DNA from 3 places in the Peribacillus aracenensis genome. Region 1 is predicted to be linked to each of the others. Evidence: riboswitches for the same ligand, from Rfam matches in the RefSeq annotation. Region 1 holds a riboswitch; each other region holds the start of a gene.
What was found. Region 1 has a riboswitch for glycine ahead of N0M92_RS09350 (amidohydrolase). Riboswitches for the same ligand answer to the same signal wherever they lie in the genome.
Positions count from the first base shown of each region.

Region 2: it holds a riboswitch for glycine, as region 1 does, so the genes downstream of both, gcvT (glycine cleavage system aminomethyltransferase GcvT) here and N0M92_RS09350 (amidohydrolase) in region 1, are expected to answer to the same signal.
Region 3: it holds a riboswitch for glycine, as region 1 does, so the genes downstream of both, N0M92_RS19745 (amino acid permease) here and N0M92_RS09350 (amidohydrolase) in region 1, are expected to answer to the same signal.

Region 1 is NZ_JANZMJ010000007.1:22,193-28,728, forward strand. It holds gene N0M92_RS09345 (DNA translocase FtsK) at 1-1,060, opposite strand, end outside; partial or broken gene N0M92_RS09350 (amidohydrolase) at 1,490-2,672, opposite strand; glycine riboswitch at 2,898-3,001, opposite strand; gene N0M92_RS09355 (DUF1444 domain-containing protein) at 3,158-3,964, opposite strand; gene N0M92_RS09360 (thioredoxin family protein) at 4,015-4,326, opposite strand; gene N0M92_RS09365 (hypothetical protein) at 4,437-4,943, opposite strand; gene N0M92_RS09370 (YtoQ family protein) at 5,067-5,516, shown strand; gene N0M92_RS09375 (AraC family transcriptional regulator) at 5,625-6,494, opposite strand.
Region 2 is NZ_JANZMJ010000003.1:109,471-116,006, forward strand. It holds gene N0M92_RS04735 (rhodanese-like domain-containing protein) at 1-62, shown strand, start outside; gene gcvPB (aminomethyl-transferring glycine dehydrogenase subunit GcvPB) at 223-1,680, opposite strand; gene gcvPA (aminomethyl-transferring glycine dehydrogenase subunit GcvPA) at 1,673-3,019, opposite strand; gene gcvT (glycine cleavage system aminomethyltransferase GcvT) at 3,037-4,143, opposite strand; glycine riboswitch at 4,285-4,368, opposite strand; glycine riboswitch at 4,372-4,459, opposite strand; gene N0M92_RS04755 (DEAD/DEAH box helicase) at 4,833-6,521, shown strand; gene N0M92_RS04760 (YqhG family protein) at 6,499-6,536, shown strand, end outside.
Region 3 is NZ_JANZMJ010000022.1:67,928-74,463, reverse strand. It holds gene argH (argininosuccinate lyase) at 1-954, shown strand, start outside; gene N0M92_RS19755 (sodium:solute symporter family protein) at 1,547-3,025, opposite strand; gene N0M92_RS19750 (DUF3311 domain-containing protein) at 3,022-3,222, opposite strand; gene N0M92_RS19745 (amino acid permease) at 3,509-4,852, opposite strand; glycine riboswitch at 5,060-5,138, opposite strand; gene N0M92_RS19740 (amino acid permease) at 5,642-6,536, shown strand, end outside.

The sequences.
Region 1 (6,536 bases):
AATTAAGGCTTTTTTTTTCCGGCATCATCTTATCCATGAAGCTGTTTTTTTCCCGGTCTTGCTTAAGCATCATCACATTGAATGGGATATGTTTTTTCGGACGTTTAGGCTGCCCTTCAGGTGTTGCCTCTGATGGATCTTCAGGCAGTGTCCCTTGACTGACGGATGGTTGATTTGATTGTGCAGCAACCTCCTCCGGAACCGATATAGCTTCAGGCGGTGTGTCATCGGCCTGTTCGATGATGGATACAGCGACTTCGCGTCCAAAATCGACCTGGTCCTGTTCAATGGTCTCTTTTTCCACCGCAGGCTCAACTATGTCAGGCTCGCCTACTGCTTCTTCTGGCAGTGACTCTATGGAATTCCTGCGAAAGAAAGCGGGTATCTCCGAATCTTCCCTTTTTTCTTCCGCTTTTTCCGATATAAGAACGGATGGCTCTATCGTCATTTCCTCATGTGACACTTCTTTGGGAATTTCAGGGATCGATACCGGAATCTCGATATCAGCCCTTTCTTTTTTTAGGCTGCGCATTTTGCTTTCTAATTCATATTCGACAATTTCTTCAGATGGGACTATTTTTTTTTCCGGACGACGGAACCCATATATGGGTGAAGGGATTTCCGTTGGGCGGAATGGAGTATTTGACGGGACTATTTTTGAGGTTTCCTCCCGGTCGAAGCTTCTCCGTTTCGGTTCACTATCCCTTACAGGCCTTTTCGTTGTTTCTTTGGTCACATTTTTCCCCTGTTTGGGTTCATTTTCTTCCCTGTTCCTTTCCCTAGGCTTTCTTTTATTCTGCTCCCGGTCTGGAATGAGCGGAAACTTGAACTGTCCTTTTGGATATTGAAACAGGATTTTCGTATCCGGGTCTGGCGTCTGGGACATTTTTTCCACTTTTTGATTGTAAACTTTTATTTCTTCTTTCTTTGACTTCGGAAGCTTTGAAAAATCCATTTTCTTTAATGTCTCTTCATCAAGCGGCTCATCTATAATTATTTCTTCGATTTCAATAATTTCCTCTGCTTGGAACCATTTTTTCATCTTATTTAGCCATTTCAAAACTATCACTCTTTCTACATCTGTAGTTATGTAACTAATTCTACCAGTTATTTTAAAAATATCGAGAAAATTTAAGCTGAATTGGGATTGGCATCTATTTTTTTATCGCATTCCTGCTAACTTTACGAAGTTCGCAGAACTCCTATCCTATTAAACCCCTTCTGGAATGAGTTTAAACCTATCAATTGCGAATGAACATTAGCCCCTAGTCTACTATTTAAATAAAACACCGCTGTTAAATCGCGTTTACAAAGAGATTAAGTTTTCGTGCAGCCTTGGAAGCAGACTGGCCAATTCATTGCAACATCCTTCATGATACCGCCGGCGGCATTCAAATACATGCCGCAACCCATAAAACACCGTTCGTTAATACCGAACGGTGTTTTGTGGGTTTCTGCGTTTTTTTTTGCAAACAAAGACCAAAGAAGACTATTTCCATTCATAAAAACTGCATACAACCTGCGCCACTGATTTGGAGGCGATCAAAAGGGCATCTTCATCAATGTCGAATTTAGGATGGTGATTGAAATAGGCCTTTTCCACCCCTTTCGGTTTACAGCCAATGTAAAAGAAGCAGCCAGGAATCTTTTCTGCATAATACGAAAAATCTTCCGAACCTGAGAAAACCGGAAATTCCACAACATTCTTAACATCTTTGTCATTCATGCTTTCCAGGCTATTTTTCACGAATCCAGTCAGTTCAGGGTCATTATATAACGGAGGATAATCGGGCACATATGTAAGCTCGCACTGAACATCAAATTCCGTTTCTATCCCTTTAACGATCCGGTGGATTTCCTTATCGATCAGCTGCTGGGTCTCTGCCGTCATATAACGGACATCCCCTTCAATTTCTATACGATCTTTAATGACATTAAAGCTTCCCTTTCCATCGAAGGAGCCGATTGTGACTACTCCCATATCAAAAGGGTTCAAGCGGCGGCTGATTACGGTTTGTACGGCTGTCACGAAATGGGCGCCTGCCACAATCATTAGCCATATGCGGGGAGGAACCATGGCCGCCCACACCCTTTATGGCTAATTTGAAATAGGTCCGTCCAGCCATCGAATAGCCGCTGCGATACCCGACGACCCCTGCTGGATGCGAGGGGAATAAATGAATTCCAAAGACAGCGTCCAGTTCATCCAAAACCCCCGATTCCATGATGCTCTTTGCTCCACCAGGAGGTGTTTCTTCTGCATGTTGATGAATTATTTTGATCGTACCTGATAGGGAATCCTTCAGCTCAATGATGCAGTCTGCCAGTACCAATAAATAAGCGGTATGCCCATCGTGTCCGCAGGCATGCATGACACCTTCATTTTTTGAACGGAACGGGACCTCCGCTTCTTCTGTAATCGGCAGTGCATCGAAATCGGCACGGAGACCAATCGTTTTCCCTGGTTTCCCGCCTTCGATCGTCACGATGATCCCTAATCCATTTCCTGCATTCGTTTGAATCGATACATCTTTCCCGTTATAAAAATCAATGATATATTTTGCCGTTTTCTCTTCTTTGAAGGATAGCTCCGGATTCTCGTGTAAATGACGGCGGATTTGAACCATTTCCTCTTTACGGGCTTCCAGCATGTTCATTAATTTGCTTTTCACATTCACGATTATTCTCCCCCATTATTTTAAGTTGATTGGCATATTAGTAGGTTCCATGTTCGCTGCAAACCTTTTGTATGCATAATGCCCAATTAAAAAAGGACAGAGAAGGGTTGCGCAAACCTGCCGCTCCCTTCTCTGTCCTTTCACCTGAGAATTCAACTCCATTTTGGTCGTGGAGATTTCCCCGTTGACGGCACACTTCCTGCGCGCTGTCCAGAGTTGCGTCCAGCTGCGGTTCCATTTACCTGAGAGATTTGCTCCAAGGGATATTTTTGGAACTTGCTCCCCCGGCGGCTCAATGCTTTGCACTTTCCCACAACGTTCATACGCTCGTTCTATCGTTTTATTCTGTATTTTCAAAATATTACAATTTAATTATCGCCGATAAAAAAATAAATATCAACTCTAAGGGTCATAAACTCTATTAAACTTTAAAAGGACCGATGTCAGATGCTGACACGGTCCTTTTATGATTCAATATATCATTGTTCACGCTTTTTGTTTTTACCCATAATGAAGATGGGCTCCAACTCATTTTCTTCGTAAAGAAATGATAGAGCCGTTATCGGAACATGCCCGCTGGCAAAGAAGCTCATCGCCATTTGAGCAAGAATATCATAGCCCGTATCATTCTTCACATCGGCAATGATGATGACATCCTGATGGGGAATGGCAACAGCCATGGTTCCCTCGACCTTGTCCTTCATTTCCCGAAGCCATGAATCATTCAGGATCCTGCTGGCATCATACCCATCATTCGTGTTCAAAAAATAAAATGCATTACCTGCAACGATATCCGACTTCATTTCAGTGGAAAGGGAACGGGCATTGAAAAGGGCAATTTCACGGATCCTGTCACCCTGCCAATTTTCCCGTTGAATCATCTTTTCATCTATAAGACGGTAGGTTTTCCCTAAATCAAGGGCATAAAAAATCCGGGTTTCAGCCGTATGCTCATCGAATAAAAATGGATTTCCTTCTTCCGATTCCATTGGAAAGGAGGTCGAGCGGATGACTGGGAAAATGAATTTCTCCTTGCCTTCCATGCTGTGTACTCCCCCCATCACATTCAGGGCCTCTTCCACGTAATAGATAATTTCATCGATGGCCTTTTCCTGTACGTTTTCATAGTTAGCAAGTACAGGAGGCAACTCGATGGTGATCCCCTTCCCGGTCTTCACATTTTCCACCCGTAACGTATCTTGCTTGCTATCGAATTTGAATGTGCGATTTTCATCTTTTAAACGTTCTTTCAGGATATTTTTCAGCTTCGTGCTGTCCATTTTCATGACTGACCCTCCTCTTCATTGAAAAATCCCCAGCGAGAAGGGGAAATTAATTATAGTGATTGAATGAATTCCTCAATTTGTTCTTGCGTTTTGCGATCCTTGCTCACGAATCTGCCTAACTCTACACCATTATCATACGCGATGAAACTTGGTATGCCGAATACATCATTCGCCGCACACACATCGATGAATTCATCACGGTCCACATGAATGAATGTAAAGTCAGGAAATTTCGTTTCAATCTCCGGCATGATCGGTTCGATTACACGGCAATCCCCGCACCATGTCGCTGAAAAAAGAAAGATATGTTTGCCTTCATTTTTCAATGCATCATATTGCTCAACGGTTTGTAAATTTTCCATTTGAATATTCCTCCTGCTCTAAATGACACCATAGTTTTTATAATCCCATCATACCAGACTCTCCAGAAATCAACCATTAATACGGATCGGTTGAACGGCCGTGATAAAGCTTATTTCTGGGGCACGGATGAAACGATTTCCATCATTTGTTTTGCATCGGTTTTTAATTGGTCTTTATCCGTTTCGGTTGTCAGCTTCACCCCGCCGATCCCCACTGCAAGCTCATACTTTTCTTTCGGTATCTCTTTGACCGAAATAAAGCCGAATTTATCATCGGTTTGGAAAGAATGCAGCATTACATTTTGATCACCTTGTTCTTTTATCGCCAAATATAACACGGAGCTGTCTTCTTTTTCATTTGGATTGACAAATAATATATAAATCTTATCATCTTTTTGTAAAATCAAATTATTATCATGTTCTTCCACTACTTTAAAATCCTTTGGCAGATAAACCTGAATTAGCCCCGCCACTTGATTGGGCTGTTTTTCATCGTCACGAAAAGCCACTTCAGCAGCCTTCATTGCCTTTTCGGTTTGTCTCTCAATGCCTGAGCAGCCCGCGATCAAACTGCTTATCAACAGGAAAACAAGGATATTCTTATTCGATAAAGCCATCGTCATTCCTCCAGCCGTCTCTTTTACTACCTTATGGATAATATTATCCTTATTTATGGAATTCATCCATTTTCTAAAAAACATGGTACAATGAAAGCAATTTTAATACCGAGGAGGAAAACAATGAAGTTAACCGTGTATCTTGCTGGGGAGATCCATTCGAATTGGAGAAGTGAGCTGAGAGATAAGGCCGCTGCACTGAAGCTCCCTTTAGAATTTGTAGGCCCGATGGAAAATCATGAACGCTCCGATGATATCGGTGAAGATATCCTCGGGGAACAGCCGAATCCCATCCTGAAGGATGCGGCAGCTTCCCAAATCAATAATTTACGGACAGCTCTTTTGATGAAAAAAGCTGATCTTGTTGTCGCTCTATTTGGCGAGAAATATAAACAGTGGAATACCGCCATGGACGCAAGCACCGCCATCTCCCTGGGTAAACCGCTTATTTTGATTCGTCCGGAATCCCATCATCATGCCTTAAAGGAATTATCGGAAAAGGCGAGTGTCACGGTAGAATCCGTCAATCAAGCGATGAAAGTGCTTTCTTATATTTTTGAAGAAGGGCTGTAAAACTCCCTGCCCCTTCACTGCTCAGCTCAAGTATGAATGTTTGATCATTATAAAGAAATGAAAAAAAGCTTGCAGGGCCTCCCCTGCAAGCGAAAAGAATTTTTTAACTTATCCCTTTTTTATGGGAATCCAAATTTCAGAGTAATAGTCAGGGTTTGAAGCGTCGTCATTCGCGTATACTTCCAATTCTGGAGTTCCGGCATGTTCATAACCGCTGGTAGGGAACCATTCGGAAAAAATTCGTTTCCAAGCTTGTTGGATGGCATCAGGCATAGGTCCGTGAACTTCGAAAGCAACCCACTTGGAAGCCGGTATCGTAAGGGTTGAAAACTCTTCAGGCACTTTCCCGGCATACTCTGCTCCTATCCAATAATCCATCGTTTCATTTTTTTCCACAGTCCGCTTATCGACACATACACCAATCAAGCCTTCTATTTGGCCATTGTTCAACTTAGCTAACCTATTACCTGTTCCATCCGCATTCACTTTCTCCCACAACTTTGGAATCCCGATTAAATTCTCTTCATTAACCAAGGAAAACTCCTGCTTGATTCCAATCAATTGAAAGGAATCCCTTTCAAGGATATTGTATTTCATCGGTTTTGCCCCTTTCAGAATCACCTGTATCACCAGGCGTTCATAGAATTTCAGTTTCCCCATATACTTTCGGGCTTCGCTTGGAGATACCCCATGCTGCCTTCGAAAAGCTTTCGAGAATGCCTCGGGGGTGTCATAGCCATACTTGTAGGCTAAATCAATGACCTTGCCATTTGTTGATGAAATCTCCTGGGCCGCTAAGGTCAGTCTTCGACGACGAATATAGTCACCAATGGTTATATCCGTTAAAATGGTGAAAGTCCGTTGAAAATGAAAAGCTGAGGCATTCGCCTGCCTGGAAATGCTCTCGATCGTCAGGTCCTCCAATAAGTTCTCCTCGATATATTCGATGGCTTTTTGGATTGATTCAACCCACCCCATTTCGTTCCCCCCTTGTTACTATACTAGCAAGGCCGCTCAATA
Region 2 (6,536 bases), on a different contig from region 1:
AACTTTTTCACCTAAAGGGCGGTTTCAAGATGTGGACCGGGAAAATCAAAGCAAAGAAATAAGCCCCATCTCCGCATGGGCTCTTTTAAATTAAAAAGACTTCTTGTGCATCATACGGGCTTTAGGGAATGAAAGTTAACTGTTGAACTTTAATGAACTCTTACATAAACATGAAAAAATCCCCGCCGGCAGGCAGGGATTTTTTTCGTGCAAGCTATCAGTCTATGCTTGATAACGCAGAACAGGTTTTCTTGCAGCAAGAGTTTCGTCAAGCCGCTTTATAACGGTTGTATGCGGAGCTTCCTGAACGATTTCCGGGGTTTCTTCCGCTTCCTTGGCAATCTGGATCATCGCATCGATGAACGCATCCAGCGTTTCTTTCGACTCGGTTTCAGTCGGTTCTATCATCATTCCTTCTTCCACGTTCAACGGGAAGTAAATGGTCGGAGGATGATAACCGAAATCCAGCAATCTTTTGGCTATATCGAGGGTCCTTACCCCTAATTTCTTTTGACGGCGTCCGCTTAATACGAATTCATGCTTACAATGACGATTATATGGTAAGTCAAAAAATGGTTCCAACCTACGCATCATATAATTGGCATTGATGACCGCATTCTCGGTGACGGCTTTAAGACCATCAGGCCCCATTGACCGAATATACGTATATGCCCTCACGTTTATCCCAAAATTACCATAATAAGGTTTTACCCTGCCGATGGATTGCGGACGATCATAATCAAGAACGAATTGCTCACCTTGTTTGACCACAAGCGGTTTAGGCAAGTAAGGGATCAAGTCCGACTTCACCCCTACAGGACCAGAACCCGGGCCGCCGCCGCCATGCGGGCCTGTGAATGTTTTATGGAGATTTAAGTGAACCACATCAAAGCCCATATCACCCGGTCGTGCTTTTGATAGAACTGCATTCAGGTTGGCTCCATCATAATAAAGCTTCCCACCTGCGTCATGGACAAGTTGGGCCATTTCCAAAATATTTTCTTCAAACAATCCCAATGTATTGGGGTTCGTCAGCATCAAGGCCGCGGTATCCGGTCCGACAACACGCTTTAAATCCTCAAGGTCGACTAACCCATTTTCATCCGACTTCACTGTAATCGTTTCAAGCCCGGCAACAGTTGCAGAGGCAGGATTCGTACCGTGTGCAGAATCAGGTACAATCACTTTAGTCCGTTCTGTATCGCCATTCGCTTCGTGAAAAGCGCGAATCATCATCAATCCAGTCCATTCACCGTGAGCACCTGCTGCAGGCTGTAATGTCACTTGGTCCATCCCGGTGATTTCCGTTAAGTGTTCCTGCAAATCAAATAATAGTCCCAATGCTCCCTGAACAGTAGCCGGATCCTGATATGGATGGATATGGGCAAAACCGTTGAAGCGCGCCACATTTTCATTTATTTTCGGATTATATTTCATCGTGCATGAACCCAGCGGATAAAAACCCGAATCCACCCCATGATTCCGCTTGGAAAGTGCTGTATAATGACGCATGATATCAAGTTCGGACACCTCAGGAAGTTCTGCCTCTTCTTCACGGATGTAGTCGGCAGGAAGAATTTCTTCGAGCGAAATAGTTGCAACATCCATTTCTGGCAGACTGTATCCGATTCGACCGGAAGTACTGATTTCAAAAATGAGTGATTGATCTTGATTATTCATGTTGATCCCCCAATTCCTGCGCAAGTGCATCAATTTCTTCTTTAGTTCTAAGTTCAGTTACCGCGACCAGCATATGATCTTTCAGCTCAGGATAAACCGTCCCTAAATCGAAGCCGCCGATCATCCCTTTTTCAAAAAGGTTTTTATTGATTTCTGAAAACGAAGCAGGCAGTTTAATGACAAATTCATTAAATGAAGGACCGTCGAATATCACTTCCACCCCTTTTGCCATAATTGTTTTTTTCGCATAATGCGCTTTTTGAATATTTTGCACAGCCATTTCTTTGACACCCTTTTTCCCAAGCGCGGTCATTGCGACAGAAGCTGCCAAGGCATTCAAAGCTTGATTGGAACAAATGTTGGATGTGGCTTTGTCACGGCGGATGTGCTGTTCACGAGCTTGAAGGGTCAGTACAAACCCCCTTTTACCGTTTTCATCCACCGTTTGACCGACGAGTCGTCCCGGAACTTTCCGAACAAGTTTATTGGTAACGGCAAAATAGCCACAATGAGGTCCCCCAAATGCCGCTGGAATGCCGAATGGCTGGGCATCCCCCGTTACGATATCTGCACCGAGTGCTCCAGGGGGTGTCAAAGCTCCCAATGCAAGCGGGTTACTGGAAACGATAAACATGGACTTGACACCATGAATGATTTCCTCCATTTCTTTCAATGGCTCGATGCGGCCAAAAAAGTTCGGATATTGCACAATCACTCCTGCAATGTCATCATTCGCCAATTCCCTTAAAGCAGCTAAATCCGTCACACCGTCTTTATAAGGAATTTCGACCACTTCCACCCGTTGCCCTTTCGCATATGTCTTCACAACTTCCCTTGATTCAGGATGAACGGTTCCTGAAATGAGAATCTTCTTGCGCCGCGTCTGGCCTGAAGCAAGCATGGCTGCTTCGGCTAGCGCCGTCCCGCCATCATACATGGAAGAGTTAGCTACATCCATTCCCGTCAATTCGCATATCATCGTTTGATATTCAAAGATCGCCTGAAGCTCGCCCTGTGAAATTTCTGGCTGATACGGTGTATAAGCCGTATAAAACTCTGAACGGGATAAAACATGATCGACGATGACCGGTGCGTAATGATCATAGACACCCGCACCAAGGAAGGAAGCATAGTTTTTAAGGTCCGCATTCTTGGCAGCAAGCCTTGATAATTCTTTCATTAATGCAGGTTCCGATTTAGCAGGCTTAATATCGTATTCTCCTTGAAAACGAACGCTTTCAGGGATATCATTGAAAAGTTCTTGAGCAGAAGATACCCCTATCACTTCCAGCATTTCTTGTTTATCTTGCTCTGTCATAGGTAAATAACGATGTTTCATCTAATGACCATTCCCCTCTATTTACGTGGTTTTTTATAAAAAGGTGTTTGTATGATAACGGCTTTCAAACGCTTGGAACGGATTTCCACTTCGACTTCCGCATCCAGTACCGAAAATTCCTTATCGATAAGTACCAATCCCACGTTTTTCTTCAACGTGGGTGATTGGGTACCGGTCGTGACCTCACCAATGACTTTATCACCGCTGTAGATCTTATACCCATGACGCGGAATGCCACGGTCAATCATTTCAATTCCCACAAGCTTGCGGGGAGCTCCATTCTCCTTTTGCTCAGCAAGAACGGCTTTCCCGAAAAAATCCACTTCCTTATCCACTTTCACTGCAAAACCAATACCGGCCTCTATCGGGGTGATGTCCGCTGAAAGCTCTTGCCCATACAGCGGCAGTTTCGCTTCAAAACGCAGTGTATCACGAGCACCTAAACCAATCGGCTGAACCCCCTCTTCCTTTCCGGCTTCCATAATCGCCTTCCAAAGGGCAGGACCATTTTCACTGTCACTATATATCTCAAAACCATCTTCACCAGTGTATCCAGTACGGGATACCAACGTGGAGATACCGTTAATCAGGACGTTTTCCTTGAACTTGAAAAATCCAATTTCACTTAAGTCAGTATTTCCCGATAGTTTTTGTAATATCTTTTCTGCAGATGGTCCTTGAAGTGCCAGCTGTGTATAGTCACTCGATACATTCGTAATTTGGACATCTTCCATTAAATTAGCTTGAAGCCAATTGAAATCTTTTTCTGTATTCGCTGCATTGACCACGAGCAGATAGTCATCCTCTGCCCTTTTATACACGATAAGATCATCAACCGTGCCTCCGTTTTCATAACACATGGCGTTATATTGGGCACCGCCCTGCTGCAGCTTTGATATATCATTAGTCAGCATCTTCTGTAAAAAGGAAAGGCTCCCAGGACCCTTAACATCGACTTCCCCCATATGGGAAACATCGAATAACCCCGCTTTTGTACGTACGGCTTCATGTTCGTCCTTAATACCCGAAAATTGGACAGGAAGTTCCCAGCCGCCAAAATCGATCGTTTTACCTCCGTATTCACGATAAACCTCAAATAGTGGTGTTCTTTTTAAATTGGTCAAAAAATGACCCCCTTCAGATTTTTTTAAAAAATTAATTGGCTTCATTATCAAAAGCTTCTTGTCATTTCGCATCAGGTATATCCTGATTCATGATGTGAAAAAAGCACAAAAAAGGACAGAGAAAGCCCATTTGAGCTTTTTCTCTGTCCTGAAACCTGAAAGTTTACCTATGTAATAGGTTTTCCCCTTTGGTGGCCGTCCCAAAACGGGCGGCGCTCTCCAGAGTTGCGTCCAATAAGAGTTCTTTTGCCTGAGAGATTCACTGCTAAGTTTGCTCCTTCGGCGCTACATCCGTAGTCTCTCCCCTTATCTTCACCCGCATATGAATGGTTCGCCAATGAAAGGAAGCGAAATAGCCCCAAGCATCGGTAAAACCTTTGAGCATCATGTAATGCATTCTCTGCCAATTCTCCTAAAACTTCAGAAACCGTTTGAGTGTCTCCTTCAGTAATCTTGGATAAATTAAGAGCCTATAGCCCATACTAAGAAAACGCGAACTGCAAAATAGATGTACAAAGATTCTTTGTAGCGTTTGGAAATTGAATTTTCTAAATATACTTATATCCTACCCTAAGAAACTTATCTCTGCAATATCTTTTGAAGAGAAATATTTTTCTTACTTCACATACGAAATGTTCGGGTTTTGACCCTTTATTAAGGAAATTATGATTTAAGAGGGAGTTATTTCTATGAAAATCAATATATCCTTCAATTCTGAATGGAATGACGAGCTTCTGCAAAAAATGGAAAATGACGGTCCATGGGGAAATTGGGATCTTTATAAGTTGGCGGTTCAAATGGAGGAAAATCTTATCATCCCTGATTTTGAAGGTTTACAGGCGCCCAAGCACCTTCCGCAGTTAACCCCGCTTCCCCATCAATTGGAAGCAGCGAAGCAAGTGGTGGAAAAGATGAATGGAAAGGCCATTTTAGCTGATGAGGTGGGGCTCGGAAAAACAATTGAAGCAGGCTTGATCCTAAAAGAGTATATGATTAGGGGCCTTGTAAAAAAAGTATTGATCCTTGTTCCAGCCTCCCTTGTCACACAATGGGCTTTTGAATTGAATACCAAGTTTCATATACCTGCAGTCGTTCAGAGAAAAAGTTATGTTTGGGAATCCTGTGATGTAGTCATTTCATCCATCGATACAGCGAAACGCGCTCCACATCGAGATATCATTTTCACTCAGGAATATGACTTCATCATTATTGATGAGGCTCATAAACTTAAAAATAATAAGACGAAGAACTATAAATTCGTCCAAAATCTGAAAAAGAAATTTTGTTTACTCCTGACAGCCACTCCGATTCAAAATAAAGTCGAGGAGATTTTTCACCTCGTTTCGTTATTGAAACCGGGCCACTTGGGAAATGCTTCGCTCTTTTCGGAAAAGTATAAAGGGAAAGGCCGCAACATCATTGAAGATGAACACCTAAAGGAACTGGTCAATACTGTCATGATTCGAAACCGGCGGGCCGATACTGGCATTGAATGGACAAAACGGCATGTGGAAACCATCACCATTGAATTTTCTCCAACGGAACAGGCATTGTATGATGCTGTTTCCAAATTCAAGCCTATTTCGGATGGATCAAAAGGAAGCGCCTTTTCGGCTCTCACCCTCCAAAGGGAAGCATGCAGCAGCAGAGAGGCGGTCTTTTATACTTTAAAGAATATGAAAGAAAAATATGATCAGCCTTCCCCTGACTTTTTGGCAAAGCTTGATGATTTATTTTCTAAAGTGAATGAAACAGTTCAGAACTCCAAGGCTGAAAAAGCTTTGGAACTGATCAAGAAAATTGATGACAAAGTGATTATCTTTACCGAATACCGGGCGACTCAGCTATATCTCCAATGGTACCTACAGCAGAATGGAATTTCTTCGGTTCCTTTCCGAGGCGGTTTTAAGCGCGGAAAGAAAGACTGGATGAGAGAATTATTCCAAAAGAATATACAGGTATTAATTGCAACAGAAGCTGGCGGGGAAGGGATAAACCTTCAGTTTTGCCATCACTTGATTAATTTTGACCTGCCATGGAACCCCATGAGGCTCGAACAGAGAATTGGACGGATTCACCGCCTTGGTCAGGAAGAAGATGTAATGATTTATAACTTTGCCACGAAAAATACAGTAGAAGAACATATTCTGAAGTTACTATACGAAAAAATAAATTTATTTGAAAAAGTAATTGGAGAATTGGATGATATTCTAACCAAACTGGATATTAACAACATTGAAGAATATTTAATCGATGTGGTCGGCGAGTCCAAAACAGAGGGCGAAATGAGGATTAAGATGGATAATTTTTCATCATTAATCCAATTCGCCCAATCCATGAAGGAAGGTGAGGTTCATGCAGCAACGGGAAATTCATGATTTTTTAAAAACTTA
Region 3 (6,536 bases), on a different contig from region 1:
CGGTTATGGGCAGCCTATGAAACGGTTAACCAATCGCCTTTGGGCGCTGCAGCGTTAACGACCACCGGTTTTCCGATCAGCAGGAACCGTACTGCCGAACTGCTTGGATTTGATTCGGTGATCGAGAATTCCTATGACTCGATAGGAGGAGCGGATTATTTATTGGAAACCGCAACGGCCATCATGACGTGCATGGTCGATACAGGGAGATGGATTCAAGATTTCTTGCAGCATGTGACAAGGGAGTTTGGTACATTTCATGTGGCCGATCCTTATGTTCAAGTGAGCAGCATCATGCCGCAAAAAAGAAATCCGGTTTCCATTGAACATTCCCGTTCGATTGCCAGCAGTGCATATGGTGATGCACTCGCTGCAATGAATATGATCCACAATACACCATTTGGTGATATCGTCGATACGGAAGATGATTTACAGCCGCATTTATATCGAGCTTTTTCGAATGCAGGACGTGTCATGAAACTCATGTATGCCGTCATATCGACTTTGAAAGTAAATGAAGAACATACAAAGAAAATGGCCGCAAAATCCAGTATAACGGTTACTGAATTAGCGGATACCTTATCAAGAGATTACGAGATATCATTTAGAAAAGCTCATTCCATAGCCAGTCATATTGCAAAACGGTCGATAGGTGAAGGGAAGGAGCTTTATGATTGGGACACACAAGACATCAATAAGATCATCAATGAATTCGTTGCAGTGAATTTAACTGAAGACGAATGGAAAAAGATCATCTCTCCCGAATACTTTGTGGAAATTAGAAGCATTCAAGGCGGGCCCAGCCCGAAAGAGGTTACGAGGATGATCGTAAAAAGAAAACAAAAACTGGAGCAACAGTTGCGCGAATATAAGGGAATCGTTGAAGCGATGAATGAGGGCAGGAAGGCTTTAATGGATTACGGAAGGTACGGGAAAGCAGGAAGTGAGTTTTAACGGGCATGAAATCCACGAGTAAAAGCCCGAACCTCTTAAAAAGAGTATTTTTTGTTGGCTTGGACGCAATACGATGCACTTCACTGCGAAAGCTCATTTTATTAGGGTGACTATTTATTTTGGATTTTTTATTGCAACTGAGATATCCCTAGTAACAATGGATGTATATTATTTCCTTTAGATTTGCTTTTTTTGTAAAATACACAATATAAGGCGGAATGTTAATGTCAAATAGATCTCAGTTCGGTTTTATCCTGGTTTTAATAACCTTCGTAATATCGATTACTTTATGCTTTAACCCTAAATTATTAATACCTAAAGGATATGATTTAGCTATTGATGGTCTGGTAGTATCCAGAACCTTGATGCTTATTTTTTCGTTGTATTTATTAGCTAAAATAGGGGATTTGTTTATAAACAAAAAAGATTAGTAGTTTATTATGGGACTTTGTCTTTTGGCTGCTATTAACTTTCTATAATCACTCTTAAGAAAAAGGACATTATGACTTTGGATGTCGATAATAAGGAAGGCTCAGTCTTTTGACTGAGCCTCCAATGTTTATCTATCCAAAAAAACCGTTTCAAATTTGTTTCATATATCGTTAATGGATTTAGGTTCCAACTGAACCGTGTGCTTTCTTAAAGCAAGACTTACCGAGATCATCACAATGAAATTGACCGCCAATGCGATGATTCCCACATTCAAATCTTTTGCGGCTTGCGGCAAGGTTGGAAACAAGGTTCCTATAGTTGAGGAACTGAGTGTAATGCAGATGACGATGAATAATCCGGTGATGATGCCGGCGATTGCGCCATATTTATTGATGGGATTATTCTTCTTCAGACTAAAGAGCAGGGACGGGAATAGCTGTGTAATGAGACTGTATCCCATAAGAATTAATGCTGACATCGTTTCACCGCCGTTTAAGGTGAAGTAGACGGCTATAAGGGCAATGACTGGAACAAGGAACTTTGCCAATCGTACAACGTGGCGATCGGATACTGCAGGTGCAAATTCCTTATAGACATTTTTCGCGAGCAGTGTAGCGACGCTCATCAAAAGCATGGATCCCGGCACCAAGGCGGTCAACAATCCAGCTCCTCCGATTATGCCTATAAACCATGGATCAAAGGTCTCGATCGAAAGGCGCAGCAATGAGAGGTCTGCCTCTGCCCCAACGAGTCCGGGCACTTTCAATATAGCTGTAAACCCAACGAAAAAGACGAATAACAGCATGAGCGTATATAAAGGGCTGATGATGGCATTTTTTCGAAATACCTTGCCGCTGCGTGCTGAAAAGACAGCGCTGAAAACTTGCGGCCACATATAGAAACCGAATACGAGCAATATTACCGTGGAGATAAACCATGATACGCTAAGTCCCTGGTCAGGGAACTTTAGAAAACCAGGCTTGGCCGCGTCAATCGCTTCAAACATCGGCTGAAATCCGCCAAAGTAATGAATCGGCAAATAAATCCCCAAAAATCCTATTATGGCGACCATCATGATATCTTTAATGACCGCTGTCCAAACGGAACCGTGTATACCGGAGATCATCACATAAATGGTAAGGCTGATCGCCCCCATCCAAACAGCCTCGGACATTGAGATGGCACCATAGGATGCTTCTGAGACAATGATTCCCAATCCTTTCAGCTGCACGACGATTACTGGAATCATCGACACCACACCGACAAGTGCAGCCAAAATTCCTAAACTGGGACTATTATATTTGCTCACAAAGAAATCGGATTGGGACATCAGTTTATTTTCTTTGGCATAATTCCATATTTCCGGAAGGAGCCAATAGGATAATACGTAAGACAAAGTAATGTAAATTAGAACATATAGAGCGGGTGCGCCCTTGCCATATGCCCAGCCGCTGCCGCCAAGGAAGGAGAAGGTCGTATAGATTTCACCGGCCATCAGCAGAAAGACGAAAATCGCCCCAAAACCACGTCCGCCCACCGTCCATTGTTCCAAGTCCATATCTTTTCCTTTTGAAGAGCGTATCCCTAAAAATATCGATAGAAGTAAAAATGCTAAAATGATTAAGAGAGCAATATTCATTCCTGGTCACCTTCCCGATTCCTGGGATCCAGCTTATACATGATGCCCAATATGGCAGAGGTAAGGACCACCCACATAGCCATCCAGAACATATTGAAAGGCATCCCTAATACATATGGTTCTATTTTATTAACAAAAGGTAGAAATCCTAGTATGCCTATAAAAGGAACTAGAGTAAGGATATATATAATCTTCATTAAACAAACCCCTCCGTTTTAAATAAGTGAAACGTCCATCAATGGGGTTTATTCTTCAAGGCCACTGATGGCTGGGTGAAGCAAATCGGGAAGGAAAATTCATGCAAGACGGATTTACCTTCTTTTAAAAAGGTCCGATGATATATAATAGCTTACACTATTTTGATATAAAATTTAATGCAATTAGCTGATATATTTTAGCAAAAACACGCCAATTGCCTATTCTTGATCTGTTTCATGGACGGATAAAGCCTTGAATCGAATCGAATTCAAGGCTTTTTTTCCTTTAGCTATATTTTTTTCGATAGTTATATAGTATCACCAAGAGTATGAACCAGATTGGGGTCAAAAGCAGTGATAGTCGTGTAGCTTCAGCGAATAGCATAACAATAAGGATGAATAGGAATAATCCTAAAATAGCGTAATTGACAAAGGGTGTAAAAGGAGCCTTGAAAGTCGATTGAGCTCTTAGATCAGGCCTTGTTTTCGAATATTTGATATGGGAGATCAAGATGATGCTCCATACCCAAATGAAACAGATGGCACTGATGGTCGTCACCACGGTAAACGCCTGTTCCGGTATCAGCTTGCTCAATAATGCCCCTATTGATACAACGATGGTGGATGTTAATAAGGCATTGCTTGGAACAGCCTGTTTATTTAATTTTTCCAGTTTAGCAGGGGCTTCGCCATTCCTGCTTAACGTATAGAGTATCCGGCTTGTTGAAAATAAACCACTGTTGCATGCAGAAGCAGCGGATGTCAACACGACGAAGTTGATGATTCCTGCAGCGACAGGAATGCCGATTAACGCAAAGACCTCTACAAATGGGCTGCTCGAGGCATTAAGTTGTGTCCATGGGTTGACACAGAGAATGACGAATAGGGCACCAACATAGAAAAGTAAAATCCGGACAGGGATTTTATTGATGGCAGAGGGAATGTTCTTTTTCGGGTTCGCCGTTTCCGCTGCGGAGACCCCGACCAATTCGACACCGACAAATGAGAATACGACCAACTGTAAAGATAATAGGAATCCGGAAATGCCATTGGGGAACATGCCCCCATGATTCCATAGGTTCGTTACGGAAACCGTTCCGGTATTGGTATTGAAACCGATGATCAAAAGAATGACTCCTACGACGATCAAGGTAATGATCGTGATTACTTTAATGATGGCAAACCAAAATTCCAATTCGCCAAATAACTTAACGGTCAATAGGTTCAATCCTAACAGAATGACTAGGCATATTAGAGCCGGAATCCATTGAGGGATATCGAACCAATATTGTATATAGACACCGACAGCTATGATATCGGCCATTGCGGTCATGATCCAACAGAACCAATATGTCCAACCTGTCACGAATCCAGCCCATGGACCGACATATTCGGTTGCAAATTCAGTGAATGATGCATAACCTGCATTGGATAATAGCAATTCGCCCAGCGCCCTCATCACAAAAAACAAGGCAATCCCTATTATCAGATAGGAGAATATAATGGAAGGCCCAGCCAATTGTATGGCTTTTCCGGATCCTAAAAATAAACCGGTGCCAATGGTTCCTCCTATTGCAATCAGTTGTACATGTCGATTTTTTAAATCTCTTTTTAATTCCTGTTTAGCCAATTCTTGCGCCCCCGTTTTTTATAGTCTTGTTAGTGAATGATTTCAACCTGCATGGTCTTGGAGAGAGGGGCGTGATTTTTTGCCCTGCTTGCCTATTCCATTGGTTTTCAAGAGTGTAGTTTTAAGTCCAATCACAAATTGGACAATAAAAAAAGAGATTGGATAATACCAATCTCTTAAAGGGTTCAGAATAACAATTCTATCATTCGTTACTCTTCTGTCCTTTTGCCTGAGATTGTGAATCCTTCGGCGCTGCATCTTGTACAGTCTCTCCAGAAGCTGCTCCTGCTATAGTGTCATCCATAGCATTCATCGCTTGCTTGTATGCGGTTGTGAAGAAATGTCTGTCAGTGTTAATCTTCCACTGTTGGATCATTCATTATGCTTATAAAATAATATTGGAATTCTATCATCTATTTTTCGGTAGGTCAACAAATTTTTTTGAAATGAAACCGGCATTATGTGCAGATTAATGGTGGCCTGTATTAACTTAAGGTTTAAGCAGAAGTGATTGTTTTCTACACTTTTTGAATTATCACTATTATAAAATACTGAACATCATTTTTTTAAAATGATATTTTTAAATTAAAAAGTCGACAAGATATTATTGGTAACTGTTTTTTTCAAAAATACAATTGTACTTTTACAGAATATTTACTATTATAAAATAAGAAAACATAATTGAAGTGTTATGTAATATTGATTACGATAAAGCATTTCTAATTAAAAGAGAGTGTTCGTGGCAAGGATGGAAAAGCATTACCGATATTGCATCTGGGGGAGTTAATCATGTCGAACAAGGAATTAAAGAGAGGGCTGGAATCAAGACATATTCAAATGATAGCTTTAGGCGGAACCATTGGGGTCGGGTTATTTATGGGTTCTGCGAGCACGATCAAATGGACCGGGCCCTCTGTTATGCTTGCTTATGCAATCGCAGGTATTTTTATATTTTTCATCATGCGTTCCATGGGTGAGATGCTATATTTAGAACCGACTACAGGTTCTTTTGCAACCTTTGCAAGCAGTTATATACATCCCTTGGCAGGTTATATGACTGCTTGGAGCAATTGGTTTCAGTGGGTAATTGTCGGAATGTCCGAAATCATCGCGGTTGGGTTGTATATGCAATATTGGTTCCCGGAGTTACCTGCTTGGATACCAGGTGTGGTCGCCATGATCATCTTGGGGGCAGCAAACCTCATTTCCGTTAAATCCTTCGGGGAATTTGAATTTTGGTTTGCACTAATAAAAATCATAACCATCATATTGATGATCATTGCCGGCCTTGGCCTTATCTTCTTTGGAATAGGGAATGGCGGGGATGCAATCGGATTATCGAATCTTTGGGCAAATGGCGGCTTCTTTACGGGAGGCTGGACAGGATTCTTCTTCGCTCTCTCCCTTGTCGTGGCTTCCTATCAAGGCGTTGAGCTTATCGGCATAACAGCCGGGGAAGCGAAAAATCCAACGAAGACCGTAACAAAAGCAATCCAAACAATCATATGGCGCATTTTAATTTTCTACATTGGTGCCATATTCGTCATCGTGACAGTATTCCCTTGGGATCAACTGGATGACTTAGGCAGTCCATTTGTTTCAACCTTTGCCAAAATAGGTATCACTGCTGCGGCAGGCATCATTAATTTCGTTGTAATCACTGCGGCAATGTCTGGATGCAACA